3 regions of the Streptomyces sp. NPDC006925 genome follow, and region 2 is predicted to be linked to each of the others. Evidence: riboswitches for the same ligand, from Rfam matches in the RefSeq annotation. Region 2 holds a riboswitch; each other region holds the start of a gene.
What was found. Region 2 has a riboswitch for thiamine pyrophosphate ahead of thiO (glycine oxidase ThiO). Riboswitches for the same ligand answer to the same signal wherever they lie in the genome.
Positions count from the first base shown of each region.

Region 1: it holds a riboswitch for thiamine pyrophosphate, as region 2 does, so the genes downstream of both, thiC (phosphomethylpyrimidine synthase ThiC) here and thiO (glycine oxidase ThiO) in region 2, are expected to answer to the same signal.
Region 3: it holds a riboswitch for thiamine pyrophosphate, as region 2 does, so the genes downstream of both, ACFYNS_RS19250 (thiamine ABC transporter substrate binding subunit) here and thiO (glycine oxidase ThiO) in region 2, are expected to answer to the same signal.

Region 1 covers NZ_JBIAGB010000010.1:99,395-108,825, reverse strand. The annotation lists gene ACFYNS_RS16170 (HAD-IB family phosphatase) at 1-708, shown strand, start outside; gene ACFYNS_RS16165 (globin domain-containing protein) at 920-2,359, shown strand; gene ACFYNS_RS16160 (pyridoxamine 5'-phosphate oxidase family protein) at 2,472-3,833, shown strand; gene ACFYNS_RS16155 (NUDIX hydrolase) at 3,937-4,440, opposite strand; gene thiC (phosphomethylpyrimidine synthase ThiC) at 4,677-6,515, opposite strand; TPP riboswitch at 6,508-6,643, opposite strand; gene ACFYNS_RS16145 (YibE/F family protein) at 6,715-8,325, shown strand; gene ACFYNS_RS16140 (DUF5326 family protein) at 8,694-8,912, opposite strand; gene ACFYNS_RS16135 (cupin domain-containing protein) at 9,154-9,431, opposite strand, start outside.
Region 2 covers NZ_JBIAGB010000002.1:433,705-443,135, reverse strand. The annotation lists gene ACFYNS_RS04625 (hypothetical protein) at 1-167, opposite strand, end outside; gene ACFYNS_RS04620 (hypothetical protein) at 825-1,235, opposite strand; gene ACFYNS_RS04615 (phytoene desaturase family protein) at 1,337-2,785, shown strand; gene ACFYNS_RS04610 (hypothetical protein) at 2,835-3,881, opposite strand; gene metF (methylenetetrahydrofolate reductase [NAD(P)H]) at 3,928-4,866, opposite strand; gene thiE (thiamine phosphate synthase) at 4,999-5,736, opposite strand; gene ACFYNS_RS04595 (Rv2175c family DNA-binding protein) at 5,836-6,210, opposite strand; gene ACFYNS_RS04590 (FAD-dependent oxidoreductase) at 6,244-7,521, opposite strand; TPP riboswitch at 7,633-7,746, shown strand; gene thiO (glycine oxidase ThiO) at 7,744-8,940, shown strand; gene thiS (sulfur carrier protein ThiS) at 8,937-9,155, shown strand; gene ACFYNS_RS04575 (thiazole synthase) at 9,162-9,431, shown strand, end outside.
Region 3 covers NZ_JBIAGB010000013.1:120,371-129,801, reverse strand. The annotation lists gene ACFYNS_RS19260 (ABC transporter ATP-binding protein) at 1-329, opposite strand, end outside; gene ACFYNS_RS19255 (iron ABC transporter permease) at 330-1,940, opposite strand; gene ACFYNS_RS19250 (thiamine ABC transporter substrate binding subunit) at 2,078-3,154, opposite strand; TPP riboswitch at 3,150-3,266, opposite strand; gene rlmN (23S rRNA (adenine(2503)-C(2))-methyltransferase RlmN) at 3,318-4,424, opposite strand; partial or broken gene ACFYNS_RS19240 (VOC family protein) at 4,622-4,963, shown strand; gene ACFYNS_RS19235 (phosphatidate cytidylyltransferase) at 5,048-6,229, opposite strand; gene frr (ribosome recycling factor) at 6,269-6,826, opposite strand; gene pyrH (UMP kinase) at 7,092-7,847, opposite strand; gene tsf (translation elongation factor Ts) at 8,045-8,881, opposite strand; gene rpsB (30S ribosomal protein S2) at 9,029-9,431, opposite strand, start outside.

The DNA.
Region 1 (9,431 bases), on a different contig from region 2:
CATCCGGCTCAGCATCCGAATCCGCGACCGACGCCGGGAGAACGCCGCTCCCGGCTCCATCTCTTCGACCTGGACGGCACCCTGCTGTACGGTTCGGCGGCCTCGGTGGAGATATCCCGGCAGCTCGGGGTCGACGTCGAGATCCGGGAGCTCGAACGGGCTTTTGCGGAACGGAAACTGACACCGCCGGAGTTCGCCCTCCGGGCGTGTGCGCTGTGGTCGGCACTCAACGACGAGATCGTGTCCGCCGCCTTCTCGGCCGCGCCGTGGCTGACGGGCATCCCGGAGGTGTGGGCCGGACTCAGGGCGGAGGGCGAGCGGTGCGCCGTGATTTCCCTCTCGCCGGATTTCTTTGTGCGGAGACTACAGGATTGGGGGGCCGAGGTTACCCACGGTTCGCGGTGGCCGGAGGTTCCGCGCGCAATTCCGAACGGAAGTACGAAGTATCCGGCGCGTCCCCTCGATCCGGCCGGGATTCTTTCGCCCTCGTCGAAGGTGAAGATCGCGGAGGAGCTCTGCGCCCAATTCGGGCTCCGGCTGGCGGACTGCGTGGCGTACGGGGACTCCCTCTCCGACGCGGAGCTGTTCGCCGCAGTGCCGGTCTCCGTGGCGGTGAACGCCGATCACCACGTCCGCTCGCTCGCCTCCCACCACTACACCGGAAGTGATCTCCGGGAGGCCCACGGGCTCGTCTCCGCGGCACGGTAATTCCCGCACGGGTTCCGAATGGCGGAATTCGCGGGAACCGCGAACGGGGGTTGTGGCGTGAAGGCTTCACGGTATGGTCGGGTCCCTCCCGCATCGTGCGGTAAGGAGTGCAAAGCGTTCTGAGCACGGTGTTCGCAGGGGGCGGTTCACCGGAACTTTCGGAACACGGATGTGCACAGAACGTCCGGAAGAGGTACGAGGCGAGGCGAGCATGACCACCATGTCGGGCAGCGACGGTGCGTCCGCCGGTGGCAGCGGCGGACGGGGATGGTTCACCCCGGCGTCCGATGCCGCACCCGCGGAGCGCCCCGCGCCAGGCGCACCTGACGCGGTACCGTCCCAGCAGACCGCGGGGACGGCCGCACCGGAACCGGAACACGAACCGGAACCCGAACACGCGCACGAGCCGGAGGCGGCTCCCGAACCGCTGGCGGCGGCCTCGGCGGCCTCGGCGGCCCCGGCGGCCGCCGGCGGGCGGACGGCTCCCGCAGCGTCCGCGGAGCCCGCGGGCGACCAGCTAGGCGACTCCGAACTGATCGGGGCCTCCATGGCGGAGCTGGAACGTTCCGCCGACTCGGCGACCGCCTACTTCTACGCGCTGCTGTTCGTCCAGTACCCGCACCTGCGCGAGATGTTCCCGGCCGCCATGGACGGCCAGCGCGACCGGCTCTTCCGCGCGCTGCTGACCGCCGTACGCCTCTTCGACGACGGCAAGCTGCTCGGCGACTACCTCGCCGGGCTGGGCCGGGGCCACCGCAAGTACGGCACCCTGCCCGCCCACTACCCGGCAGTCGGCGAGTGCCTGATGGCCGCGATCGCGCGCTACGCACCCGACACCTGGGGCCCGCGCACCGAGGCGGCCTGGGTGCGCGCCTACACCGCGATCTCCCAGACGATGATCGACGCGGCGGCCGAGGACGAGCGCCGGGCGCCCGCCTGGTGGGACGCGGAGATCGTCTCGCACGAGCTGCGCACCTCGGAGATCGCCGTGATCACGGTGCGTCCCGACCAGCCGTACCCGTTCCGCGCCGGGCAGTACACCAGCTTGGAGACGCCCTGGTGGCCCCGGGTGTGGCGGCACTACTCGTTCGCGTCCGCGCCCCGCCCCGACGGCCTGCTGACCTTCCACGTGAAGTCCGTGCCCGCCGGGTGGGTCTCCACGGCGCTGGTGCAGCGCGCCCGCCCCGGCGACGTGCTGCGGCTCGGCCCGCCCGCGGGCTCGATGCTCGTCGACCACGAGGCCGACAGCGGGCTGCTCTGCCTGGGCGGCGGGACCGGTATCGCGCCCATCAAGGCGCTGGTCGAGGACGTGATCAGCCGGGGAAGGGCGCGCCCGGTCGAGGTCTTCTACGGAGCCCGCACCGACCACGACCTCTACGACCTGGAGACGATGCTGCGCCTCCAGGACCGCCACCGGTGGCTGTCGGTGCGCCCCGTCGTCGCGGCGGGCGCGGCCTCGGCCGCCGAGGCGCTCGCGGGCGAGCTCCCGGACGCGGTACGCAGATACGGCCCCTGGCCCGCGTACGACGGCTACCTCTCCGGGCCGCCCGGAATGATCAGGACCGGGGTCGAGACGTTGCGCGGGCTCGGGATCCCGACGCACCGAATACGGCACGATTCCCTCGACGAACTGGTCGTACAGGGGGCGTAGGTGGTGGGGTGTTCGGATCGCGGCTGCTGCCGGGAGCCGGTCACCCGGGGCGGGTGGTCCGGGGCCGGCCGCGGGGCAGCCGATCCGGGTGACCGGTCGAGGAAAGGGACGAGTGGCGGCGTTGAGTGACGCGAACGGATACGGCGACGGTTCCGCGGGGCACGCGGCGGGTGGGGGCCCCGGGGCCGACCAGCATCCCGGCCCGCCGCGGCGGTTGCCCGGCAGCGACGGGGAGCACGCGCTGCAGCAGCGGACCGGTTCGCAGGAGCGCGCCGAGCGGTTCTACCAGGACCAGGTGCTCGACCATCTCAACGAGCGGATGCGGGAGTTCACCCAGCAGCAGGAGATGTTCTTCCTCGCCACGTCCGACAGTCGCGGCGAGTGCGACAACAGCTTCCGCGCCGGGCCGCCCGGGTTCCTGCGCGTGCTGGACGAGCGGACGCTGGTCTTTCCGGAGTACCGCGGCAACGGGGTCCACGCCAGCCTCGGCAACATCGAGGAGAACCCGCATGTGGGCCTGCTCCTCGTCGACTTCCTCCGCGCCCGGATCGGTCTGCACATCAACGGCCGCGCCCAGGTGCTGGACGACGCGGAACTGCGCCCCTCGGTACCGGATCTGCCACAGGACCCGATACCCGGTCGGCGGGCCCTGCTGTGGGTGCGGGTCGAGGTGGAGGAGGCGTACATACACTGCGCCAAGCACATCCCCCACCTCCAGAAGGCCACGCGTCGCCCGGCGCGCGAGTGGGGCACCGACGACTACAAGCGCAAGGGCGGCGACTTCTTCGGAGCCGCCCGGGACGCCCGGGAGGGTCATCGCGAGGTGACCGCCCCCGCGGGACCCCCGTCGCCTGGGCCGGTGTCCCCGGCGGTGCCCGAGGCGCCGCCGACTCCCACCGCCTCATCCGTATCGGCCTCCCCGCCCGCGCCGCCGACTCCCACGGCCTCACCCGTATCGGCCTCCCCGCCCGCGTCGGAACTTCCGGCCCCCGCCCCGGCCGTACCCGCCGCCCCACCGGTGCCGGCGTCCGGCGGTTCGGCCCCGCTGCCCCCGCAGGCACCACCGGCCCCGGCGTCCGCACCGGCCCCCGTGCAGGCGCGTACCGCAACCCGGGAACCGGCAGCTCAGCCGGAGGCCCGCACGGGGCGCGACGGGGAAGCCGAGGACGACCGCCCGCCCGGTACCGAACCCGCCGCCGCACCGGAGGACGAGGCCGCGCGGGCGGCCGCCCTCCCGCCGCTGCCCCGGCGGCGACAGCCCGCCGCCGCGACGGTTCCGGCCGCCTCCTCAGCGGTCTCGGCCGCCATCTCGGCGCGCTCGGGGAGCGCCGGGTCCGCCGAGCACGCCCGCGACGTCTCCGCCTGGCGGCTGGAGGCCGAGCGGGCACTGGCGGAGGCGCAGCGGCGCGGCCGCCAGGAAGCGGAGCCGAGCGAGCCACGGGAGCCCGCGCCCTTCCAGGGCTGGTTCGGCTAGCGCGCGGAAGCGGGCGGCGCCCGGCGGGTCCGGGCGGCCCGGCGGGTCCGGGCCCTGGCGGGTCCGCGCGGCCCCGGCGGGCCCGGGCGGCCTCCGGCGGAGGTCAGCGGAGGTCGGGCGCGAGCAGCGCCTGGATCCCCTCGATGTTCGCGGCGAGATAGGCCCGCAGTCTCGGCGGGACGACCTCCACGGAGTTCAGGGCCTCCGGGGTGAAGGGGAGCCGTACGATCTCGTACTCTCCTTGCGGCTCCTCCACTTCGGGTCCGTGCCGTAGGCGCGGGTCGAGCGAGACGAGCCTGCACACGAAGAAGTGCTGTACCTTCACTCCACCCGGTGTCTCCGCAGGGTCACTCACCGTGTCCACGAAGGCGGGCACCGCATCGGTGATCGCCGCGCCCAGTTCCTCGGCCACCTCACGGTGCAGGGCGTCCTCCACGGTGCGGTCCACGCCGGGCTCGACACCGCCTCCCGGTGTGATCCAGTACGGCTCCTGGCCGGGCTTGGTGCGTTTGATGAGGATCAGTTCCACGGTGGGCGCCGGACCCTCCCCGGCGGTGAGGAGGATGGCGCGGGCAGTCCGCTTGACCACGGGGCGTTCGACGAACATGCAGGAGATTTGGCCCGCATCGCCGCGCGTCAAACCCTCCGCTTCCCTCACTGTGCGTGTCAGGTCAGAACATCGCTCAATAGGTCCGTATCCATAAGTGATTGGACACTGACGTTGAGTCAACTATTCTTGTCGTCCGCGCCGCCGCGCGCATCGAGCCGGGCGGTTCGTGGCAGGAGGGGGGAGCCACGAACCGCCCTCGCGGCTCCCGCCCCCGCTCTACCGGAGTACGGGTCTCACGGGGCCATCGGCAGATACACCCGGTTGCCCGCCTCGGCGAACTCGCGGGACTTCTCCGCCATCCCGGCCTCGACCTCCTCCATCGTCGCGCCGTGCCGCTCGCGGATCTCCTGGGAGATCTTCATGCTGCAGAACTTCGGGCCGCACATGGAGCAGAAGTGCGCGGTCTTGGCCGGTTCCGCCGGCAGCGTCTCGTCGTGGAACGAGCGGGCCGTGTCCGGGTCGAGCGCCAGATTGAACTGGTCCTCCCAGCGGAACTCGAACCGGGCGTCCGAGAGCGCGTCGTCCCAGTCCTGCGCCCCCGGGTGGCCCTTGGCCACGTCCGCGGCATGGGCGGCGATCTTGTAGGTGATCACACCCGTCTTGACGTCGTCCTTGTCCGGCAGCCCCAGGTGCTCCTTCGGAGTGACGTAGCAGAGCATCGCGGTGCCCCACCAGCCGATCATCGCCGCGCCGATGCCGCTGGTGATGTGGTCGTAGGCGGGCGCGATGTCCGTCGTCAGCGGACCCAGCGTGTAGAACGGGGCCTCCTCGCAGACCTCCTGCTGGCGGTCCACGTTCTCCTTGATCTTGTGCATCGGCACATGGCCCGGACCCTCGATCATGGTCTGCACGTCGTGCGCCTTGGCGATCCGGTTGAGCTCGCCCAGGGTGTCCAACTCGGCCATCTGCGCCGCGTCGTTGGCGTCCGCGATCGACCCGGGCCGCAGCCCGTCGCCCAGCGAGAACGTCACGTCGTAGGAGCGCAGGATCTCGCACAGCTCGCTGAAGTGCTCGTACAGGAAGCTCTCCCGGTGGTGCGCCAGGCACCACGCGGCCATGATCGAGCCGCCGCGGGAGACGATGCCGGTCTTGCGGCGCGCCGTCAGCGGGACGTAGCGCAGCAGCACCCCGGCGTGCACCGTCATGTAGTCGACGCCCTGCTCGCACTGTTCGAGGACAGTGTCCTTGTAGACCTCCCAGGACAGCTCCTCCGCCTTGCCGTCCACCTTCTCCAGCGCCTGGTACAGCGGCACCGTGCCGATGGGAACGGGGGAGTTGCGCAGCACCCACTCGCGGGTGGTGTGGATGTTGCGGCCGGTCGAGAGGTCCATGACGGTGTCGGTGCCCCACCGGGTCGCCCACGTCATCTTCTCGACCTCCTCCTCGATGGAGGAGGTGACGGCGGAGTTGCCGATGTTGGCGTTCACCTTCACCAGGAAGTTCTTCCCGATGATCATCGGCTCGGTCTCCGGATGGTTCACGTTGGCGGGCAGCACGGCCCGCCCCGCGGCGATCTCGTCCCGGACGAACTCGGGGCTGCGGTTCTCGCGGAGGGCGACGTACTCCATCTCCGCGGTGATCTCGCCCCGCTTCGCGTAGCCGAGCTGGGTGACGGCCGCGCCGTTCCGGCCGCGGCGCGGCTGGCGCGGGCGGCCCGGGAAGACCGCGTCGAGCCCCGCCAGATCGTCGGCGCCGCCGCGGACGACTCCGCCGCGCGGGCTGGTGTGCTTGAGGCCGTCGTCCTCGGGCCGCAGTTCGCGGCCCGCGTACTCCTCGGTGTCCCCCCTCTGGACGATCCAGTTCTCGCGCAGCGGCGCCAGGCCGCGGCGCACATCGGTGTCGATCTCGGGGTCGGTGTACGGCCCGGACGTGTCGTAGAGCGTCACGTCCCTGCCGTTGGTGAGATGCACCCGTCGGACGGGGACCCGGATGTCCGGGCGCGATCCCTGCAGATATCCCTTGTGCGAGCCGAGCGCTTTGCCGGCCGGGGCCGCTGCTGCGTTCTCGGCGTTCTCGGCGGTTCCGGCCTCCTCGGCCTTCTCGGCGCGCGCGTGTGCATCCTGCGTGGTCATGAGACCCACTCCCTACGCCGGCATTACCCGGTAACAGGTTCGGCGGTCGGCGCAGCCGGTTCCGTGGTTCCTTCCACGGAGGTCAGCGCCCTCTCAGCCCCGTGCTCGGAGCTCCCGCGATGTGCAAAGGCGCCTCTACGCTAACGGCACACGGCCCGGACTGAACACCCCGCCCGGCCGTTCTTGCGATGATCGGGCGGTGACCCACACCGACCCCGCCGTCCCCGCACCCGAACCCGGTCGTGCCCACGGGCACGGCCCCGGACCCGGCCATGCGCCCGCCCATCACCGTGGGCACGGGCAAAGCCACGGCCACGGGCACGGGCAAGGCCACGGCCAGGGCCACGGGCACGGGCACGGCCAGGGCCACGGGCAAAGCCAGGGCCACGGCCACGGGCACAGTCACAGTCACAGTCACGGGCCCGCCGAGCCGGTCTCCCGCCATCTGCGGAAGGTCATCGCGGCGGTGCTGGTGCCCTTCGCGGCGGCCGTGCTGGCCGGGCTGGTGGTGCTGTGGCCAGGCGGCGTGCCGGGGCACCAGCACGACCACTCCGGAGTCGGCTTCGACCGGCCCACCTTCACCGCCAAGGTCGTGGAACTGGCCGAGGTGGACTGCGGCAAGGCCAACGTCCGGCAGCCGCCCGGCTCCTCGGGCGGCGGTTCCTCCGGGCAGGGCGACGAGGGCGGGGCGCACGGGCCTTGCCGGAAGGCCACCGTCGAGATCACCGAGGGCAAGGACAAAGGGCACACCTTCACCGAGGTCGTCCCGCCCGACGCCACCCGCAGCTACTCCGTGGGGCAGGGCGTCGTCGTCGCCTACGCCGCGAAGGCGCCGCGCGATCTCCAGTACAGCGTCGTCGACACCGACCGCGATCTGCCGATGGTGCTGCTGGCCGGCCTCTTCGCGCTCGTGGTGGTGCTCGTGGGGCGGCTGCGCGGAGTGCTGGCGCTGGTGGGGCTGGTCATCAGCTTCGCCGTGCTGACGCTGTTCATCCTGCCCGCGATACTGCAGGGTTCCAATCCGCTGGTGGTCGCGGTGGTCGGCGGGAGCGCCATCATGCTGGCCACGCTGTATCTGTGCCACGGCCTGTCCGCCCGCACCTCGGTCGCGGTGCTGGGCACCCTGGTGTCGCTGCTGCTGATCGGGCTGCTGGGCTCGTTGTTCATCGGCTGGGCCGGACTGACCGGCAACACCGACGACCAGACCGGTCTGGTGCACGGGCTCTACCCCGGTATCGAGATCCGGGGGCTGCTGCTGGCGGGGGTGCTGATCGGCTCGCTCGGCGTGCTCGACGACGTGACGGTCACCCAGACCTCGGCCGTCTGGGAACTCAAGGACGCCGACCCCGGGGCCAGTCGACGCCGGATCTACCGGGCCGCCATGCGGATCGGCCGCGACCACATCGCGTCCGTCGTCAACACACTGGTGCTGGCCTACGCGGGAGCGGCGCTGCCGCTGCTGTTGCTCTTCTCGATCGCGCGCAGCGACGTGACGATGGTCGCCACGAGCGAGGTGGTCGCCGAGGAGATCATCCGTACGCTGGTCGGCTCCATCGGCCTCGTCGCGTCGGTGCCGGTCACGACGCTGCTGGCCGCGCTCGTCGTCTCGGCGGACCGCAGGCGGCCCGAGGCGCCGGAAGCGGCCGATCGTGCCGTAGGGGACACGCCCCGGGGCGTACCCGCTCCGGCATCCGGCGATCCGGTGTCCGGCGCCCCCGCGTCCGGCGCCCCCGCGTCCGGTGGCCGCCTCGCACAGGCCCGCGGCGCCGGGGTCACCGGCGGCCGGGGGAGGCGGCGGAAGCCGAAGTGAGCCGGGGTGCGGGACGGCGCCCGGACTGCCGGTGCGGGTCGTACCGCCGTTCGGGCCGCCCCCCGGCATTCACCGGAGCGGTGCTGCCGACCGCCGTGGAGCCGGCCGGAGCCGCAGGGCCGGTCGAAGGGGGGCGGCCGGGGCGGTGTTGCCCGCCGGAGTGTCGGCGCCGAAGCGGCCGCGTTCGGGGTGCCGACTCGGTACCGCGTCCGCGCCCCGCTCCGACCGCGGACCCGGACCCGGACTCGGGTCAGGGTCCGGACCCTGCGGCGGCTCCGCCGCTCCCGCGGTGCCGTTCCCGTGGGCCCACCGCGGGACGCCGCGGGCCATCGCCGCCCACCGCGGTGTGCGCCCGGTGCGGGCGGGGTTCACCAGCCGCTGCCCGAGGAGCCGCCGCCCTTGAAGTGGCGGACGAGGTAGACGACACCGCCGACCAGGGCGACGAAGATCAGAACCTTGAACAGCAGGCCGATCAGGAAGCCCACCAGGCTGGCGATCAGGCCGCCGAAGACGACCAGCGCGATCACCGGTATGACGATCCACGTGACCCACCACGGCAGGCCGGCAAGGGTGCCTTTCGCGTCCATGACTGTCTGCTCCGTCTCTGAGAGTTGGCGAGGGCTTTTCGCACCCTCTGCCCTCGATGCTAGAGCGGACGGTGGGCCGATGGGCCGCTGCGGGCCCCTGTCCTCCCCTGAATCCGACCCTGAGGCGACCCTGAAGAACCGGCTCGGTCCTCAGGAGCCGGCTCGGCCCCGCAACCGGCTCGGCCCCCGCAGAACCGGCTCGGCCCCCGCAGAACCGGCTCGGCCCGCTCGCGGGGACCGCTCAGCTCTCGGGGGGCGAGAAGACCACCAGGACGCGCAGGTCCTCCGAGATGTGATGGAACTTGTGCGTCACCCCGGCCGGTACGTAGACCACGCTGCCGCGCGCCACCTGCGTCGTCTCGGCCCCGACGGTGATCGAGCCGCGACCGCTGACGACGAAGTACACCTCGTCCTGGGCGTGCGGCTGCTGCCGGTCGGCGGCACCCGCGTCCAGCGCGTACAGGCCGGCCGACATGTTGCGCTCGTGCAGGAACCGGAGGTACGCACCGTCGTTCACGG
Region 2 (9,431 bases):
GCCTTGGCACCGGCCTTCTGCGTCTCAGGGCCCAAAGTTTCTTCATGATAGCGGGCAGCGGTCCTCTTCTTCGACTCCGCATGCACCGAGTCCGAGTTCCGCGGCAGATGCCCTCCCGGCTTCATTCCGGGCATGGATTTCTTGGACTTTTCTCCGTCACTCCCCATGGCTACGCCCCCTCTCTCATTTGAACGGTCTTCGGTTTTCTGTAAATCTGGGCAATACTGTCGGATTCACACAGAAGTGACCCGTTGCTCGACTGTTCGGTAAGTCTCTCCAAAGTTAGCAGGGGCTATTACGTTCCGCTACTGACGGCGTCGGAGGGTGATAGGCGCTCAAGCTGTTGGGCCACAGCCCATGCAGCGCCGCTGCGTCCCATGCCGGGCGGCATCGACTCACTCGGCGCGCGCTACGCCTTCGTAGCCCGCGCGATGCGAGGGTCAGTCACGGCAGCTGTAGTTCTTGATCACAACTGATCGTGATGGCGGTGTCGTTGCTGGTGGCAGGCTGTCGCAACGGCTTGGTGCCGACGGCGCCAGGGGTCGGTGCAGGACGTGGGCACGGTCGTGGACAGGCAGCCGGCAGCACGAGGGCGCGCAGGAGGCGGAGGAGTTCGGGACAGGACAGCGGAGTGAGCCTGGCCGCACCAGCGGGGTGGGTGTGCGTCGTCGTGAACGCGAGGGTGAGGGGGAGGACGGCGGCGACGATCAGGGAAAGCAGTGACCAGCGCATCCAGGACTTCCAGCAGGTCACCTGACCTTGATCGAGTCCGGTGAAGCCCTTAGCGAGCTGGAAGGTCTCCTCGATCCGTCACCTGCGGGAGATCACTTCCACCAGCGTGCCGAGTGAGACGGAGCCCGGAGACCAGCAGCGGAAGTAGGACACCTCGCCGGTGGGCGGCGCGCGACGAGCACGCTCGTCCCCGCCACGTTCTCGTTCTCGTCGGGGGTGTCGTCGGGGCGGACGTCGAGCCAGGCCCAGTCGTATTCGCAGGTGCCCTTCGTGCCGTGTCCGGTCTGCCGACGCATCCGCTGCTCGGGCCGCACCTTGTTGATCAGTTTGGGGGCCTCCCACCGGCGGCCGGCCCCGTCGGTGACCTGGTACGTACCAGCGACGCCGACCGTGTAGCCGAGCCCCAGCGCCCTTGTGCCCCGGCGTAGACCGCGGCCGCAGTACACCTCGTCGCCGGCGAACCAGCGGGCGTGGATCCCGATCGAGAGCGCACCGGCGACCATGGACAGTTCGGAGTTCCGCTTCAGGAGCTACTCGCTTGGCGGTGGCTCTACCAGCGCACCCCGGGTGGGCGGTGACGTGTGGCTCGATAGGGTCGGTGGACATGGCACGGGTTGTGGTGGTCGGGGCGGGGATGGGCGGCATGGCGGCGGCGGCCAGACTGGCCGTCGCGGGACACGAGGTCGTGGTGCACGAGCGCACCGGGACCTATGGAGGCGCCGTGCGGCAGTACGCGCGCGACGGCTTCGCGTTCGACACCGGCCCGGGGCTGCTGCAGCTTCCGGCCGTCTACCGCGACCTGTTCGTCAAGACTGGCCGGGAGCGGCTGGAGGACGTGGTGGAGCTGGTCCAGGTTCCCGTCACCGCCCGCCACGTGTTCGCCGACGGGAGCGCCGTCACGCTGCCGGATGCCTCCCGGGGCAAGGTGATGGCCGCGCTGGACGGGGCGCTGGGCGAGGGCGCGGGCGAACGCTGGTCCGCGGTGCTGACCCGGGCGCGCACCGCATGGGAGGCCACCCGGCGGCCGCTGCTGGAGGAGCCGCTGCGCGCCGAGCCCTCCTCGCGGGACCTGCTCGCTGCGGACGGCGCCTATCCCGCGCAAGGCCCGAAGGGCCTGCTGCGCCTCTCCCGGGCGCTGCGCGGACGGGGGAGCGCCGGGCCGACGCTGGCCGAGGTCGCCCGCGACGAGCTGCGCGACCCCCGGCTGGCGGCGATGCTGTGCGGCTCCGTCTGGACGCAGGGCCTGGACCCGGCGACGGCACCCGCGAGCGCCGCCGCCCTCGCCTACGTCGAGGACACCTTCGGCACCTGGTACGTGCGCGGCGGTCTGCGGGCGCTGGCCGACGCGCTGCACGCGCGCTGCCGGGCCCGCGGGGTGGCCTTCCACTTCGACAGCCCGGTGGCGGGAGTGCGGGAGAAGGACGGGCGGGCGGCGGGTGTCGAACTTGCCGACGGCTCGGCGGTGGACGCGGAGGTGGTGGTCGCGAGCGGCGGACCGGCCGCACCCGGCGGGCAGGGAGGCGCGGACCGGGGGATGTCCCGGATCACCGTGCTGCTCGCGCTGCGCGGTGCCCGTCCCGCCGGTACCCCGCACCGCACGCTGGTGCACCGCGCGGAGGCTCCCGGACAGCCGCTGACCGTGCTGCGGCCGGACGATCCGGCGCTGCGCCCGGACGACTCGCACGAGACCGCCGTGCTCACGCTGCCGGTGCCCGGTGGCCTTCCGGCGGAGGCGGCGGAGCCGCTCGCCGAGAGCCTGCTGGCGGCGACGGACGCGGCGGGTCTGGGGCTGCGGGAGCGGGTGCTGTGGCGCGAGGTGCGCACCCCCGCCGACGTCGAGGCGGAGACCGGGGCCCCCGGCGGCCGGGTGCCGCCGCCGGGACTGTCCGGCGGCGGTGGGGCCTTTCTGTACCCCGCCAACACGACGGGGCTGCAGGGGCTCCACGCGGCGGGCGGCTGGTCCCATCCGGGCGGCGGACTGCCCGCCGCGGGGATGACGGGCGCCATGGTGGCCGGGCTGGTGCAGGACCCGGAGTGGCGCGGCTCGGTCTGAGCAGGCGGCCCGGGCCCGGTGCGGATCGTCGCCGTGGCGCGGCCGGGGCTCAGTACGGGCCGCTGCCGTAGTAGTCCTGCGGATACTGCGGGGCCTGCTGCGGATACGGCTGGGGCTGCTGGGCGGCGGCGTCGTCGGCGTACGGGTCGTAACCGTAGGGCTGCGGCTCCGCCGGGGGCAGTGGTGCGCCGCCCTCGCGCTGCTGGGGGACCCAGACCCCGCCCGGCGGTGTCTCGGGCACCTGGGGCTGGTAGGGCTGCTGCGGATAGCCGTATCCGTCGCCGCCGTACTGGCCGCCGTAGCCCCCGTAGGGGTCCTGGTACTGCTGGTAGCCGGCCTGGTCCTGGTATCCGGAGTGGTCCGCCTGGTCCTGGTATCCGGAGTGGTCCGCCGGGTCCTGGTATCCGGAGGGGTCCGGGTATCCGGCGACCCCGCCGACCGGGGTGTGGCCCTGGTAGCCGGCGTACTGCTCGTATCCGCCGTACTGCCCGTGCCCGCCGTCCCCGTGGGCGGGAGGCTGGTCGGAGACCGGCGCGAAGACCGAGGTCTCCTCCTCGTAGCCGCCGTAGCCCCCGTAACCGCCGTAGGGGCCGTAGGTGTCGTGGCCCGGGTAGCCGTAGCCGGTTCCCTGGCTGCCCGGATCGCCGTCCGCGCCGCCCCAGCCTTCGGGCTCCTGGTGGCCGTACCCCTGCTGGCCGTAGTCGTCGACCGGATCGGGCACCGGGGCGATGCCCGCGGCCGGGGTGTCGGCGGGGTCGTGGGTGCGCAGGTCGGAGACCTCCAGCGAGGCCGTGTCCGGACCGGGGGACGCGCCGCCGCGGCGGCGCCGGCTGGAGCCGGGGCCACCGCCGAGTGCCCACCCGGCGGTGAACCCGCTCCGTACCGAGAGCGTGACGAAGGTCTGGCCGACGGCGAAGGCCGCGATGCCGAGGCCGATCACGACGACCGACGGCAGCGCCGTCCCCGCCACCACGCCGAGGAAGCCGGTGAAGGCCAGCAACCGCCAGCGCAGCCGGGCCTTGTACTGGAGCAGTGCCTCGCCCAGCAGCCACAGCGCAACGATGCCGAACGCGATATAGAGGACCGTCCAGCCCATCTACGCCCCTCTTCCGCTCCCGCCGCCCCTTGGGCGGCCCCGTGGCTCAAGCCTTGCGAAGGCCCAGGGTAGCCCTCTCCCGGAGACCGAGATTCTGGTGGATCTCCAGCGTCGCCGTGGAGTGGTTGAGCGTGATGAAGTGCAGCCCCGGAACCCCCTCGGCGAGCAGCCTCGCACACAAGTCCGTGGCGTACTCGATCCCGACCGAGCGTACCGCCGCCGGATCGTCCTGGACCGCGTGCAGCCGCTCGATCATCCCGGCCGGCAGCGTGGCGTTGCTCAGCTGCGCGAACCGCTCGATCTGCTGCACGCTCGTGACCGGCATGATCTCCGGGATGATCGGCGTACTGCAGCCCGCGGCGGCGACCCTGTCCCGCAGCCGGAGATAGTCCTCCGCCTGGAAGAACATCTGGGTGATCGCGTAGTCGGCGCCGGCATTGCACTTGTTCACGAAATGCCGGATGTCGCTGTCCCAGTCGGCCGAGCGCGGGTGCATCTCGGGGAAGGCCGCGACACCGACGCAGAAGTCGCCGGACTCCTTGATCAGTTCGACGAGTTCGGAGGCGTAGTCGATCCCCTCGGGGTGCTTGACCCACTCGCCCAGCGGATCGCCGGGCGGATCGCCGCGCAGTGCGAGCACGTTGCGGATGCCCGCGTCGGCGTACTGCCCGATGACGTTGCGCAGTTCCGCCCGCGAGTGGCTGACCGCCGTGAGGTGTGCGACGGGGGTCAGCGTGGTCTCGTTGGCGATGCGCTCGGTGTTGCGGACCGTGCCCTCACGTGAGGAACCGCCCGCGCCGTAGGTGACGGACACGAAGGTCGGGGACGCCGCCTCGATGCGTCGCAGCGCGTCCCACAGCGTCCGCTCCCCTTTCGCGGTCTTCGGCGCGAAGAACTCGAAGGAGAAGGACTGCTCTCCGCTCGCGAGCAGATCACGCACGGTCGGCGGACGGTCTGTCCTGGGAGCTGAGATACCGATGGCCATATCTGCAGGCTAGCGGCCTGGCCTGCAGAGCGGCTCGACACCGGGGTGTTACGGGCGGATCTGTCCGTTTCCCGGATGGCCGAGGTCCACCTGTTGGACAGTCCCGCCCCCCGTGCTAAGCGGCCGGTGCGGTCACGGCGCCGGTGGACGGGCATCCGCGGCAGCCGCCTCCCGCAGCCGCGCGGCCAGCGAGGCGGCCGCTGCCCCGGGATCATCGGCCTCGGTGAGCGCGCGGACCACCACCACCCTGCGGGCCCCGGCGTCCAGCACTTGGTCGAGATTGCCCGCATCGATGCCGCCGATGGCGAACCACGGCCGAGACGTCGGATCTGCGGCGGTACGGGCGGCGGTGTGACGGACGAGATCCAGCCCCGGTGCGGGACGGCCCGGCTTGGTGGGGGTCGGCCAGCACGGACCGGTGCAGAAGTAGTCGACGCCCGGCTCGACCAGCGCCGCGTCCGCCTCGGCGGGGCTGTGCGTGGAGCGGCCGATCAGCACCTCGTCGCCGAGCAGGGCGCGGGCCGCGGGGACCGGCAGATCGCCCTGGCCGAGATGGAGCACCTCGGAGGCGGCGGCGTGGGCCACGTCCGCGCGGTCGTTCACGGCCAGCAGGGTCCCGTGCCGGCGGCAGGCCTCGGCGAACACGTCGAGCTGCGCCAGTTCCTCGGCCGCCTCCAGCCGCTTGTCCCGGAGCTGGACGATGTCCACACCGCCCGCCAGGACGGCGTCCAGGAACGCGGGCAGGTCGCCCTGCGCCGTGCGCGCGTCGGTGCACAGGTAGAGCCGTGCCTCCGCGAGCCGCTCACGGGCGGGAGCGGGCCGCGGGGACGCCGCGGACGGGGTGGTGGTGCTGCGGGACATGCGGGACATGGCGGTGTGCGGTTCCCCCCGGGAGGGGGTGCGCGGACCCCGGGAGGTCCACGCACCCGGTGCTGTCGGTGTGCTGGTGCGCCGCCGCGGGCGGCGGGGTCAGACGGCGAGTGCCTGCGCCCGGCGCTTGACCTCGGTGCCCCGGTTCTCCCGCAGCGCCGTCACCGGCGAGCCGGGCAGCGACTCGTCCTCGGTGAACAGCCATTCGAGCATCTCTTCGTCGCTGAATCCGTCGTCCCGCAGCAGGGTGATGGTGCCCGCCAGGCCCTTCACGATCCGGCCCTCGCCGACGAAGGCGGCCGGAACCTGCAGCACCCGGTTCCCGGACTCCGCCTCCCGCCGCACCGCGAGCAATTGGCCTTCCTTCACGAGCTGCCGCACCCGGGTCACCTCGACGCCGAGCATGTCGGCGACGTCGGGGAGGGCGAGCCAGGCGGGGACGAGCGCGTCGGTCTTTGCGTCAATCTCGGTCACGGGTTCCAGACTGCCATCCGAAACCGGCGGTCACTACCGCGCGGCCTTCTTCAGGGCCACGGCCGCGTCGCCCAGCACGGCCCGGTCCACGGCTGTGCCCTGCTGAATCAGCTTCCGGCCCTGCGCGAGATCGCGCGGACGGCCGACGGCCAGCAGCGCGGTCGGCCGCTCGCCACGCAGCCAGCACACGCTCCAGGCGGGGTCCCGCGGCGAGCCGCGCCACACCAGCTCGTCGCCGGGAGCGTGGTGGCCGACGTACTGCACGAAGCGGCCGAACTGCTCGGACCAGAAGTAGGGCACCGGATCGTAGGCGACGCTCTCCGGCTCGCCGTCGGCGTGCCCCTCGGCGAGCAGGTTCGCCGCGACCGTACGGGGGCCCTGGAGCGCGTTGTCCCAGTGGTGGATCAGCAGCCGCTCGCCGTAGCGGGCCGAGGGGAAGGAGGCGCAGTCCCCCACCGCGTAGCAGTCGGGGGCCGAGCTGCGCAGCCGCGCGTCGGCCAGCACGGAGCCGTCGGACCCGAGCGCCACCCCGGAGCCGGCCAGCCATCCCGTGGCGGGCCGGGCCCCGATCCCGACCAGGACCGCGTCCGCCGGCAGCCGCGCCCCGTCGGCGAGCAGTACCGCGCCGCGTTCGACCGCCGCGACGGCCGCGCCGGTGCGCAGTGTCGCCCCGGCCTCCGCGTACCAGTCCCGCATCGGCGCGGAGACCTCGGCCGGCAGGGCGCCCGGCAGCGGTGCGGCGGCGGTCTCCACCACGGTGACCTCGCAGCCCCACTCACGGGCGACCGTCGCGAACTCCGCGCCGATCCACCCTGCGCCGACCACCACGACCCTGCCGCGGGAGGCCAGCACCGGCCGCAGCCGCCGCGCGTCGTCCAGGGTGCGCAGCACATGGACGCCGGGCACGCCCTCGCTCCCGGGCAGGGTGCGAGGCTCGGCGCCGGTGGCCAGCACCAGCCGGTCGTAGTGGACCGGGCCCGCGTCGGTGACCAGCAGCCGCTCGCCGGGGCGCAGCCCGGTGGCGGTCCGGCCCAGTTCCAGCTCGATCCCCAGCGCCGCGAAGTCGATGTCGAAGAGCGGCACCTCCGCCTCCTCGCCCCTGCCGAGCAGCACGGCCTTGGACAGCGGGGGCCGGTCGTAGGGCGGGTGCGGTTCGGCCCCGAGGAGCCGCACGGAGCCGGGCCAGCCCTGTTCGCGGAGCTGCACGGCGGTCTGCACGCCCGCCATACCGGTGCCCACGATCACGACTCGCTGCTGTTTCTGACTGTCGCTCACATCGCTCACTGTAAGCCGGTCGGCTCCCGGAGCCATCGGCCACCGGACGGAGACGGCGTCCGGTCGCGGTCGTAGGGCCGCCCGCCGCGGGGCTCCGGCGGGCCTTACCGGCGCCGCGCGCACCGCAGTAGGGTGGGGCGCGGTAGTCACGACATACGCGGGAGCCCGGACGCACCGGGCTGAGAGGGAGGCTGCGGCGGCCTCCGACCGTCCGAACCTGATCCGGGTCATTCCGGCGAAGGGAGCAGCAGCAGCGCCATGCGCGGCACAGGAACCGGTACCCACGCGGCGAGCCCCGACGTGCTCGTCCTCGGCGGCGGCCTGATCGGCCTGGTGACGGCCTGGCGGGCCGCGAAGCGCGGCCTGGCGGTCACCGTGGCCGACCCCGAACCCGGCGGCGGCGCCGCACAGGTGGCGGCGGGCATGCTGGCAGCCGTCACCGAACTGCACTACGGCGAGGAGACCCTGCTGGACCTCAACCTCGCCTCGGCGGCGCGCTACCCGGAGTTCGTCGCCGAACTGGAGGACGCCTCCGGCCTGGACACCGGCTACCGGGCCTGCGGCACCCTCGCGGTCGCGCTCGACTCCGACGACCGCGCCCACCTGCGCGAGCTGCACACGCTCCAGCAGCGGTGCGGGCTGGAGTCGCAGTGGCTGACCGGCCGCGAGTGCCGCCGCCTGGAGCCGATGCTGGCGCCCTCGGTGCGCGGCGGAACCCGGGTGGACGGCGACCACCAGATCGACCCCCGGCGACTGGCCGCGGCGCTGCTGCGCGCCTGCGAGCGCGCGGGAGTCGCCTTCCGGTGCTCCCGCGCGGTGCGGCTCCTGCACCACCGGGACCGCGCCGCAGGGGCGGCGCTTGCGGACGGCACCGAGCTGCGCGCGGAGCAGACGGTGCTCGCGCTGGGCGCCCGCAGCGGCAGCCTGGAGGGCCTGCCCCCGTCGGTGGCGCCCCCGGTGCGCCCGGTGAAGGGGCAGGTGCTGCGGCTGCGGATGCCCGGCGGTACGGCCGGCCCCTTCCTCTCCCGCACGGTCCGCGCGGTGGTCCGCGGCGGCGCGCTCTACCTGGTGCCGCGTGCGGACGGCGAGCTGGTGGTCGGCGCCACCAGTGAGGAACTGGGCTGGGACACCACCGTCACCGCGGGCGGCGTCTACGAGCTGCTGCGCGACGCGCACGAACTGGTGCCCGGCGTCACCGAACTGCCACTGGCCGAGACCCGCGCCGGACTGCGCCCCGGCTCCCCCGACAACGCACCGCTGCTGGGGCCCACCGCGCTGCCCGGACTCCACCTGGCCACCGGCCACTACCGGCACGGCGTCCTGCTCACCCCCGTCACCGGCGACGTGCTCGCCGAACTGCTGGCCACGGGCGAGCTGCCCGCACCGGCCCGGCCCTTCGCACCGCAGCGCTTCGCCTCCGCAGACTCCCGCGCGACCCAGGAGCAGCCCGTATGACCTCCACCCCGACGACGACCGTCTCGGTCAACGGCGAGCCCCGCCGGGTGACCGCGGGTCTCACCCTCGACCGGCTCGTGGCCGATTTCACCGCCGCGCCGAGCGGGGTGGCCGCGGCGCTCAACGAGGACGTGGTCCCCCGGGGCCGCTGGGCTCAGACCCCGCTCGGCGAGGGCGACCGCGTCGAGATCCTCACCGCAGTCCAAGGAGGCTGAGCCGCCATGGCCGACGATCCGCTGACCATCGGCGACACCGCCTTCACCTCCCGGCTGATCATGGGCACCGGAGGCGCGCCCAGCCTGGACGTCCTGGAACGGTCGCTGCTGGCCTCCGGCACCGAGCTGACGACGGTCGCGATGCGGCGCCTGGACCCCTCGGTGGGCGGCTCCGTGCTGTCGGTGCTGAACAGGCACGGCATCCGCGTGCTGCCGAACACCGCCGGGTGCTACACCGCGGGTGAGGCGGTGCTCACCGCACGGCTCGCGCGGGAG
Region 3 (9,431 bases), on a different contig from region 2:
CGGTCGGCCTCGGCGCGGCCCATGCGGTGCATACGCGGTCCGAAGCCGATGTTTCCGGCGACGTCGCGCTGCGGGAAGAGCTGGTGGTCCTGGAACATCAGGCCGACGCCCCGCCGGTGCGGCGGCACGCCGGTCTGGTCCTGCCCCGACAGCAGCACCCGGCCGCTGCGGACCTCCTGCAGCCCCGCGACGACGCGCAGGAGGGTGGACTTGCCGCTGCCGCTGGGCCCCAGGACGCAGACCGTCTCGTGTGCGGCCACCTCCAGGTCGACCGCGTCCAGCGCGGTCCGCTCGCCGAAGCTCACGGTCACTCCGTCCAGCCGCAGCATCTACAACTCCCTCCGGCCGTCGGTTCGCACCCGCTCCAGCGCGAGCAGTACCCCCGCGCAGACGAGCATGAGAAGCGTGCTCAAGGCCATGGCCTGGCCGTAATGTGCCTCCCCGGCCCGCCCCAGCATCCGGGCCACCGCGACCGGCAGGGTGGGCGCGTCGGGCCGGGCGATGAACACGGTCGCGCCGAACTCGCCCAGCGAGACGGTGAAGGCGAACCCGGCGGCTACCAGGAGCGCGCGGCGCACCAGCGGGAAGTCGACCTCCCGCCAGGCCCGCAGCGGGGAGGCGCCCAGCACGGCCGCGGTCTCGCGCAGCCGCACGTCCACGGCACGCAGCACCGGCAGCATGGTGCGGATGACGAACGGCACGCCGACCAGTGCCTGGGCCAGCGGCACCAGGATCCAGCTCGACCGCAGATCCAGCGGCGGCTCGTCCAGCGCGACGAGGAAGCCGAAGCCGACGGTGACGGCGGAGGTGCCCAGCGGGAGCATCAGCAGCGCGTCGAAGCCCCGCACCAGCCGACCGGCCCGCCGGGTGAGGGCGGCGGCGGCCAGCCCGCCCACCACCAGGGCGATGGCCGTCGCCACGGCGGCGTAGGCCAGTGAGTTGCCGATGGCCTCGACGGGCGCGACGACGAAGGTCGCGCTGTCGGAGTGGGCGCCCAGCGCGCGGAAGAAGCCGAGGCCGTATCCGTCGGGTCCGTCGAGTGCCCGCTGGACCAGCACGAGCAGCGGGACGACCGTCAGCACGAGCATCACGCCCAGCACGGTGCCCACCGTCGTCCACTGTCCGGGCCTTGCCGGACGGCGGGCGGTGTGCTCCGCGGGTACGAGGCTGAGCGCGCTCTCGCGCTTGCGCAGCGCCCAGGCGTGCACGGCCAGCAGGGCGGCGACGGCGGCGAGTTGGGTGAGCGTCAGCACGGCGGCGGTCGGCAGGTCCAGCAGGGTGGCGGTCTGCCGGTAGATCTCGACCTCCAGCGTGGCGTATCGCGGCCCGCCCAGGACCTGGATGACGCCGAAGCTGGTGAAGGTGAACAGGAAGACGATCAGCGCGGCGGCCGCCACGGACGGCGCCAGCGCGGGCAGGGTGACCCGCCGCCAGGCGGTGAACCGGCCGGCGCCCAAAACGCGTGCGGCCTCCTCCTGGCGCGGGTCGAGCTGCGACCACAGGCTGCCGACGGTGCGCACGACAACCGCGTAGTTGAAGAAAACGTGCGCGAGCAGGATCGCCCACACGCTGGTGTCCAGCCGTACCCCGAACCAGACGTCCAGTGCTCCCCCACGCCCGGCCAGCGCGAGGAAGGCGGAGCCGACGACGACTGTCGGCAGCACGAACGGCACCGTCACCACGGCGCGCAGCAGCCGCTTGCCCGGAAAGTCGAACCGCGCGAACACGTAGGCGCCGGGAAGGGCCAGCGCGAGAGTGAGCACGGTGGAGACCCCGGCCTGCCACAGCGTGAACCAGAGCACCCGGAGGATGTCGGGATCGCCGAGCACCTGGACGATCCGGCCGGACTGCCAGCTGCCGCCCTCGTGCAGCCCCCGGAAGACGATCGCGGCCACCGGGTAGCCGAAGAAGAGCGCGAAGAACGCCGCCGGGACGGCCATCAGTGCGAGCCGCACGCCGGTGCCGCCGCCGCGGTTCGCGGCGGCGGACGGTCGCGCGGTGGGGCCGTCCGGGGCGCCGGGAGTCACCGGCCCCTCCGGAGAGTCCGGGAGGGCCCGGGCCGCGGCGTCGCGGGCGGCTACTTCACGGCGAGCGACGTCCACGTCTTGATCCACTGCTCGCGGTGTTCCGCGATCTTCCGCGGGGCGACGGTGGCGGGGTCGTCCACGGTCTCGCCGTACTTGGTGAACAGCTCCGGCAGCCGGGCGTCCTCGCGGACCGGGTTGACGAACATCTTCAGCGGCAGGTCCTCCTGGAACCGCTTGCTGAGCAGGAAGTCCAGCAGCGCCTGCCCGCCCTCGGTGTTCTTCGCGCCGCGGAGCAGCCCGGCGTACTCGGTCTGCCGGAAGCAGGTCCCCTTGGCCACGCCCGTCGGTGCCTGCTCGGGCGGGTTCTTCTCGCCCATGACCTCGGCGGGCGGGCTGGAGGCGTAGGAGACGACCAGCGGCTTGTCGCCCTTGCCCTTGCCCTCGCGGGAGCCGCTGAAGCGGTCGTTGTAGGCCTGCTCCCAGCTCCCGGCGACCTCGGCCCCGTTGGCGCGCAGCTTCTTCCAGTAGTCCTGCCAGCCGTCCTCGCCGAACTCGGCGACGCTCGCCAGCAGGAACGCCAGGCCGGGAGAGGAGTTGGCGGCGTCCTCGGTCACCAGCAGGTCCTTGTAGCGGGGCTTCGCCAGGTCCTGCAGGGTACGCGGCGGGTCGAGCTTCTTGTCGGCGAACCACCGGCGGTCGTAGTTGACGCACACGTCGCCGGTGTCCACCGGGGTGACCCGGTGCTTCTCCGAGTCCGCCTGCAGCCGCTCGGGCACCTTCGCCAGGCCCTCGGCCTCGTAGGGGGCGAAGACGCCCTTGTCCAGCGGGCGGGAGAGCAGCGTGTTGTCGACGCCGAAGAAGACGTCGCCCTGCGGGTTGCCCTTGTTGAGCACGGCCTGGTTCACGGCGGCACCCGCGTCGCCGCCGCGCAGCACCTCGACCTTGTAGCCGCTGCGCTTCTCGAAGTCCTTCAGCACGGACTTCGAGACGGCGAACGAGTCGTGGGTGACGAGAGTGACCGTCTTGGAGTCCGCGCTGTCGTCCGAGCCGCCGCATGCGGTGGCCAGAACTGCGAGGGTGAGGACAGCGGTGGTTACGGCGGCAGCCCGCCGTGCGTGCTTTTTCATCAGTGCATCGACTTCCTACCCGGCATGACCCGGGCGAGGTTCGAGGGTCTGCGACACATACGGGGCGTACGGCCGCACTCTCAGCGCTGTGAGCGCTCCCCTGTCGGCTGTTCGGTTGTGCGGGCCGCACCGGGCGGCCCGTTCGAACACTACCAGTCAGGCGTCAGCGTTCGGTTGCCGCGAGCTGGCCGCACGCACCGTCGATCTCCTGACCCCGGGTGTCCCGTACGGTCACGGGTACACCGTGCGACTCCAGCGTCCGCACGAACGCGGCCTCGTCCTCGGGACGGGAGGCCGTCCACTTGGAGCCGGGCGTCGGGTTGAGCGGGATGAGATTGACGTGCACCCGCTTGCCCTTGAGTAGCCGGCCCAGCAGATCGGCACGCCACGCCTGGTCATTGATGTCCTTGATCAACGCGTACTCGATGGAGACCCGGCGCCCGGACCTGGCCGCGTACTCCCAGGCGGCGTCGAGCACCTCTCGCACCTTCCACCGGGTGTTGACCGGCACCAGGGTGTCCCGCAGTTCGTCGTCGGGCGCGTGCAGGGAGAGCGCCAGCCGGCATTTGAAACCCTCGTCGGCGAAGCGCAGCATCGCGGGCACGAGACCGACCGTGGAGACGGTGATGCCGCGCTGGGACAGCCCGAGGCCGTCCGGCTCGGGGTCGGTCAGCCGCCGGATGGCACCGACCACCCGCTTGTAGTTGGCCAGCGGCTCGCCCATCCCCATGAAGACGATGTTCGACAGCCGCGCCGGCCCGCCGGGCACCTCGCCGTCCCGCAGGGCGCGCATCCCGTCGACGATCTGGTGGACGATCTCCGCGGTGCTCAGGTTCCGGTCCAGACCGGCCTGGCCCGTGGCGCAGAACGGACAGTTCATCCCGCAGCCGGCCTGCGAGCTGATGCACATGGTGACCCGGTCCGGGTACCGCATCAGGACGGACTCCACGAGCGTCCCGTCGTGCAGCCGCCACAGCGTCTTGCGCGTGGCGTCGTCGTCGCAGCTGATGTGCCGCACCACACTCATCAGGTCGGGCAACAGCCCGGACGCCAGCTTCTCGCGGGCAGCGGCCGGGATGTCGGTCCACTGCTGCGGGTCGTGCGCCAGCCGCGAGAAGTAGTGCTGCGAGAGCTGCTTGGCGCGGAAGGGCTTCTCGCCGAGCTCCACGACCGCCGCACGGCGCTCCTCGGGAGCGAGGTCGGCAAGGTGGCGGGGCGGCTTCTTGGCGCCGCGCGGGGCGACGAACGTGAGTTCTCCGGGTGCAGGCATAGCCGTACCAGTGTCGCAGATCATCTTGGCGTGCCGCTGGTCAGCGGGGCAGGGGCCGGCCGCCCCCGGTCGTCGGCCGGCGTCGCCGGTCGGCACCACCCGGCCCGAGAGCCGCCCCCGGGGTGCGGAGGTGGTGGAGGCCGGGCGGTCGGGAGAAGAGGCCGAGGACCCCGGACAGGACCGGCCTGGGTCAGCGCATGGCGACGCGGCTGGTGCAGATTGCGATGAAGGCCCGGGACAACTCGGCGCTCGGCCGCTTCTGGGCGGAGGCGCTCGGCTGGTCCGTGGCGGATGACGGTCCGGAGGTGGCCGACGTCGACCCCCGGCTTCAGTCACCCCTGCCCCGTCGCCCTCTGCGTGGACGTCCTGCGCGTCCCCGAAGCCAGGACGGGGAAGAACCGGGTGCACGTGATCTCGCCACCGGCTCTGCCGCCCGCCGGGCGGACCTGACCGCGCGCCTCCGGGAACTCGGCGCGACTGCCCGCCGACGTGGGCCAGGGCGACGTCCCCGGACGGACCTCGCCGACCCGGGGGTCAACGGGTTCCGCATTCTCCGGTGTGACACCTGTGCTCCACGTCCCGCGAGTGCGGACGCTCGCGGGACCTCCCGGGCCGGGGCGGTCTCAGCCCGCGCCGACGAAGACCACCAGCAGCAGCCAGACCACCGGCGCGGTCGGGAGCAGCGAGTCGAGCCGGTCCATGATGCCGCCGTGCCCGGGCAGCAGGGTTCCCATGTCCTTGATGCCCAGGTCGCGCTTCATCATCGACTCGCCCAGATCGCCCAGGGTGGCGCTGACCGCGACCGCGAGGCCCAGCAGCAGGCCCTGCCACCAGCGCCCGTCGTCGATCAGGAACTGCGTGCACAGGGCACCCGCCGCCATGGCGAAGGCCACCGCGCCGACCAGTCCCTCCCGCGTCTTGCCGGGACTGATCCGGGGGGCCAGCTTGTGCCGCCCGAACCGCCAGCCCACCGCGTAGGCGCCGGTGTCGCTGACCACGGTGAGGATCAGGAACGTGAGCACCCGCCAGGGTCCGTCGTCCGCCGCCAGCATCAGGGCGACGAAGGTGGCGAGGAAGGGCACGTAGAAAGCGGCGAAGAGGGCCGCCGTCACATCCCGCAGGTAGTCGGCCGCAGGCTGCGTCATGCGCCAGGCCAGCACGGCCAGCGCCGTGAGCGCCATGGCGATCCAGGCGCCCTCCGCGCCCCGCAGATAGCCGGCGACCGTCATGGCCGCACCGCCGAGCGCCAGCGGCACCAGCGGGACCTGGATCTCCTTGCGCTCCCGCAGCCGGGAGGTCAGTTCCCAGAGCCCGACGACGACCGCCAGCACGATGACGCCGAGGAAGGCCGGCTTGTAGAAGAACAGTGCAGCCAGAATGACGGCGCCGAGGCCCAGACCGACCCCTATCGCCGCGGGCAGGTCCCGCCCGGCGCGCTTCCTGCCCCCCTCCGCAGCTGCGGGCGCTTCGGGCTGCCGTGGGGTGTGCGGCGGTTCCGGCCCGTCCTGGCCGTGCCGCGCACCGCCGGAGGGATTGGCGGGATCCGTGGGTCGGGGGTCATCGGGGCCGCGCCGGCCGGTACGGCCGTCTCCGGCGTCACCGGGGCTCCCGGGGTCGGGTGCAATGGGCATACGCCGAGTCTGCGACGCCTCGCCGCCCACATCGTGCACGGGGACGCTCACGTCGTGGGCGGACACCGGACCATCGCCCGGGCGGGGCATCGCCGCGGGAGCGGCGGAGCCCTGCTCGGGAGGGCCCCAGTAGCCCGCGTCCGGTTGCGGTGCTCCCCAGGATGAGTCGTTCACAGATAGCAGCCTTCGACCTCGGACCTTGGGACGGTGGGCTCAGACCTCGAGCAGCTCGGACTCCTTGTGCTTGAGCAGCTCGTCCACCTGTGCGACGTACTTGGAGGTGGTGTCGTCGAGTTCCTTCTCGCCCCTGCGGCCCTCGTCCTCACCGACCTCGCCGTCCTTGATGGCCTTGTCCATGGCTTCCTTGGCCTTGCGCCGGATGCTCCGGATGGAGATCTTGGCGTCCTCGCCCTTGGCCTTGGCGACCTTGATGTACTCCCGGCGGCGTTCCTCGGTCAGCTCGGGGAACGTCACCCGGATGATATGGCCGTCGTTCGACGGGTTGACGCCCAGATCCGAGTCGCGGATGGCCTGTTCGATGTTGCGCAGCGAGCTCTTGTCGAACGGGGTGACCACCGCCATCCGGGGCTCCGGTACGGAGAACGACGCGAGCTGGTTGATCGGCGTCATCGTGCCGTAGTACTCGGCCACGATCTTGTTGAACATCGCCGGGTGCGCACGGCCGGTGCGGATAGCGGCGAAGTCCTCCTTGGCGACGACGACCGCCTTCTCCATCTTTTCCTCGGCTTCGAGGAGGGTCTCTTCGATCACCACGTGCTCCTGGTTCGATGAATGAGCCTGACTGCTTCATCCGGGGCTGTGAGCTGACGGCCGCCCCGCGGGCCGCCCCGGCCCCCGCGATGCCCTGCTGCCTGCACGGTGTCCGACCGGCAGGCTGTTGTCCATCCCCGTACCGTGCCGTTCCGGCGTGACGGTGTTGCCGCCGACGCCACCCGACCGGTACCCGGGTGTCCGGCCGCATCCGCGGATCCGCCGACCGGGCCGGTGCCGGGTCCGAAGCCGGAGTGGGGGCCGGTCAGGGCCGGGTGCCCTGGTTGCTGACCAGGGTGCCGATCTTCTCACCCTTGACGGCGCGGCCGATATTGCCTTCGGCCAGCAGCTCGAAGACGAGGATCGGCAGCTTGTTGTCCCTGCAGAGCGTGATCGCGGTCATGTCGGCGACCTTGAGATCGCGGGTGATGACCTCGCCGTACTCGAGCGCGTCGAACTTCACCGCCGCGGGGTTGCGCGCCGGGTCGGCGTCGTAGACGCCGTCCACACCGTTCTTGCCCATGAGCATCACCTCGGCGTTGATCTCCAGAGCACGCTGGGCGGCCGTGGTGTCGGTGGAGAAATAGGGCATCCCCATACCGGCGCCGAAGATGACGACGCGGCCCTTCTCCAGGTGGCGGATGGCGCGGAGCGGGATGTAGGGCTCGGCGACCTGCCCCATCGTGATGGCGGTCTGCACCCGCGAGTCGATGCCCTCCTTCTCCAGGAAGTCCTGGAGTGCCAGGCAGTTCATCACGGTGCCGAGCATGCCCATGTAGTCCGAGCGCGCGCGGTCCATGCCGCGCTGCTGGAGCTCGGCGCCCCGGAAGAAGTTGCCGCCGCCGATGACGACGGCCATCTCGGCCCCGTCCTGGACGACCGAGGCGATCTCCCGGGCCATCTTGTGCACGACGTCGGGATCGACACCGAGTCCGCCGCCACCGGCGAACGCCTCGCCGGAGAGCTTCAGCAGGAAGCGCCGCCGGCCGTCGCTGTCGTTGTCGGTGTCATTGCTGCTCATGGAGATCTCCTCGTGCACATACGAAAGAGGCCATTGCCGTCGGATCCTCGCGGTTCCCTCTGCGGCAATGGCCTCCTCGTCACAACTGCCCTGTGCCCGACCTTATCGGGCCCGTGCCGGTTCCGTGCGCGCTACCCGGTGTGCTCCACCCCCGAGCGAGCAGAACCGGCCTGCGGGGCGCGTCGGTAACGGGGTCCTCAGGCGCCGACGCGGAAGCGGGCGAAGCGCTTCAGCGAGACACCGGCCTCGTCCAGGACCTTCTGCACGGACTTCTTGTTGTCCTTGGCGAAGGGCTGGTCCAGGAGGGTGTTCTCCTTGAAGAAGCCGTTGACCCGGCCCTCGATGATCTTCGGCAGAGCGGCCTCGGGCTTACCCTCCTCGCGGGCGGTCTCCTCGGCGATACGGCGCTCGTTGGCGACCGTCTCCTCCGGGATGTCCTCGCGGGTCAGGTACGCCGGGGCGAAGGCGGCGATGTGCTGCGCGACATCCTTGGCGATCTCCTCGTTCGCGGCGTCCAGCTCGACCAGCACGCCGACCTGCGGAGGCAGGTCCGGGCTGGTGCGGTGCAGGTAGGAGCCGACGAAGGCGCCGGAGAACTGCGCGAAGCGGTCCAGCACGATCTTCTCGCCGAGGCCGGCGTTGGCCTCGTCGACGTACGCCTGCACGGTCTTGCCGGACTCGATCTCGGAGGCGAGCAGCGCGTCGATGTCGGCCGGGGAGGTGGCCTCGATGTGCGCGGCGATGGCCTCGGCGGCGGCGAGGAACTTCTCACCCTTGGCGACGAAGTCCGTCTCGCACTTGAGCTCGACCAGCACACCGGTGGCGCTGTCGGCGGCGATGCGGGTGATGACCGCGCCGTTCTCGGCGGTGCGGCTCTCGCGCTTGGCCACGCCCTTCTGGCCCTTGACGCGCAGGACCTCGACGGCCTTGTCGACGTTGCCCTCGGCCTCGTCCAGCGCCTTCTTGCAGTCCATCATGCCGGCGCCGGTGAGCTCCCGGAGCTTCTTGACGTCGGCGGCGGTGTAGTTCGCCATGGTCTGTGAATCTCTTCTCGGAAAGTCGGTGAGGTTGGTTCGGAGTCACACGGGACCGGCTCAGCTCACGGCTGGACGGCGGGGGCACCCGGCCCCCGCCGTCCCACCGCGCACCTGTGGGCCCACGTGCTCCACGTGGCCCGTGGGTCAGCCCTGCTGCTCGGCGGGAGTCGCCGCCTGCTCGCCCTCGGCGACCTCGGCCTCGGCACCCTCGGCGCCCTCGGCGGCGGGCTGCGCCTCGGTCTCGGCGGGCTTCTCGGCCTCGGCGGGCTCAGCCTCGGCGGCGGGCTTCTCGGCGGCCTTCTCGCCCTCGAGAAGGTCACGCTCCCACTCGGCCAGCGGCTCACCGGCGGCCTTCTCGCCCTTGCCCTCGCCGGAGCCGCCGGACGAACGGGCGATGAGGCCCTCGGCCACGGCGTCGGCGATCACGCGGGTCAGCAGCGTGACGGAGCGGATCGCGTCGTCGTTACCCGGGATCTTGTAGTCGACCTCGTCGGGGTCGCAGTTGGTGTCGAGGATCGCCACCACCGGGATGTTGAGCTTGCGCGCC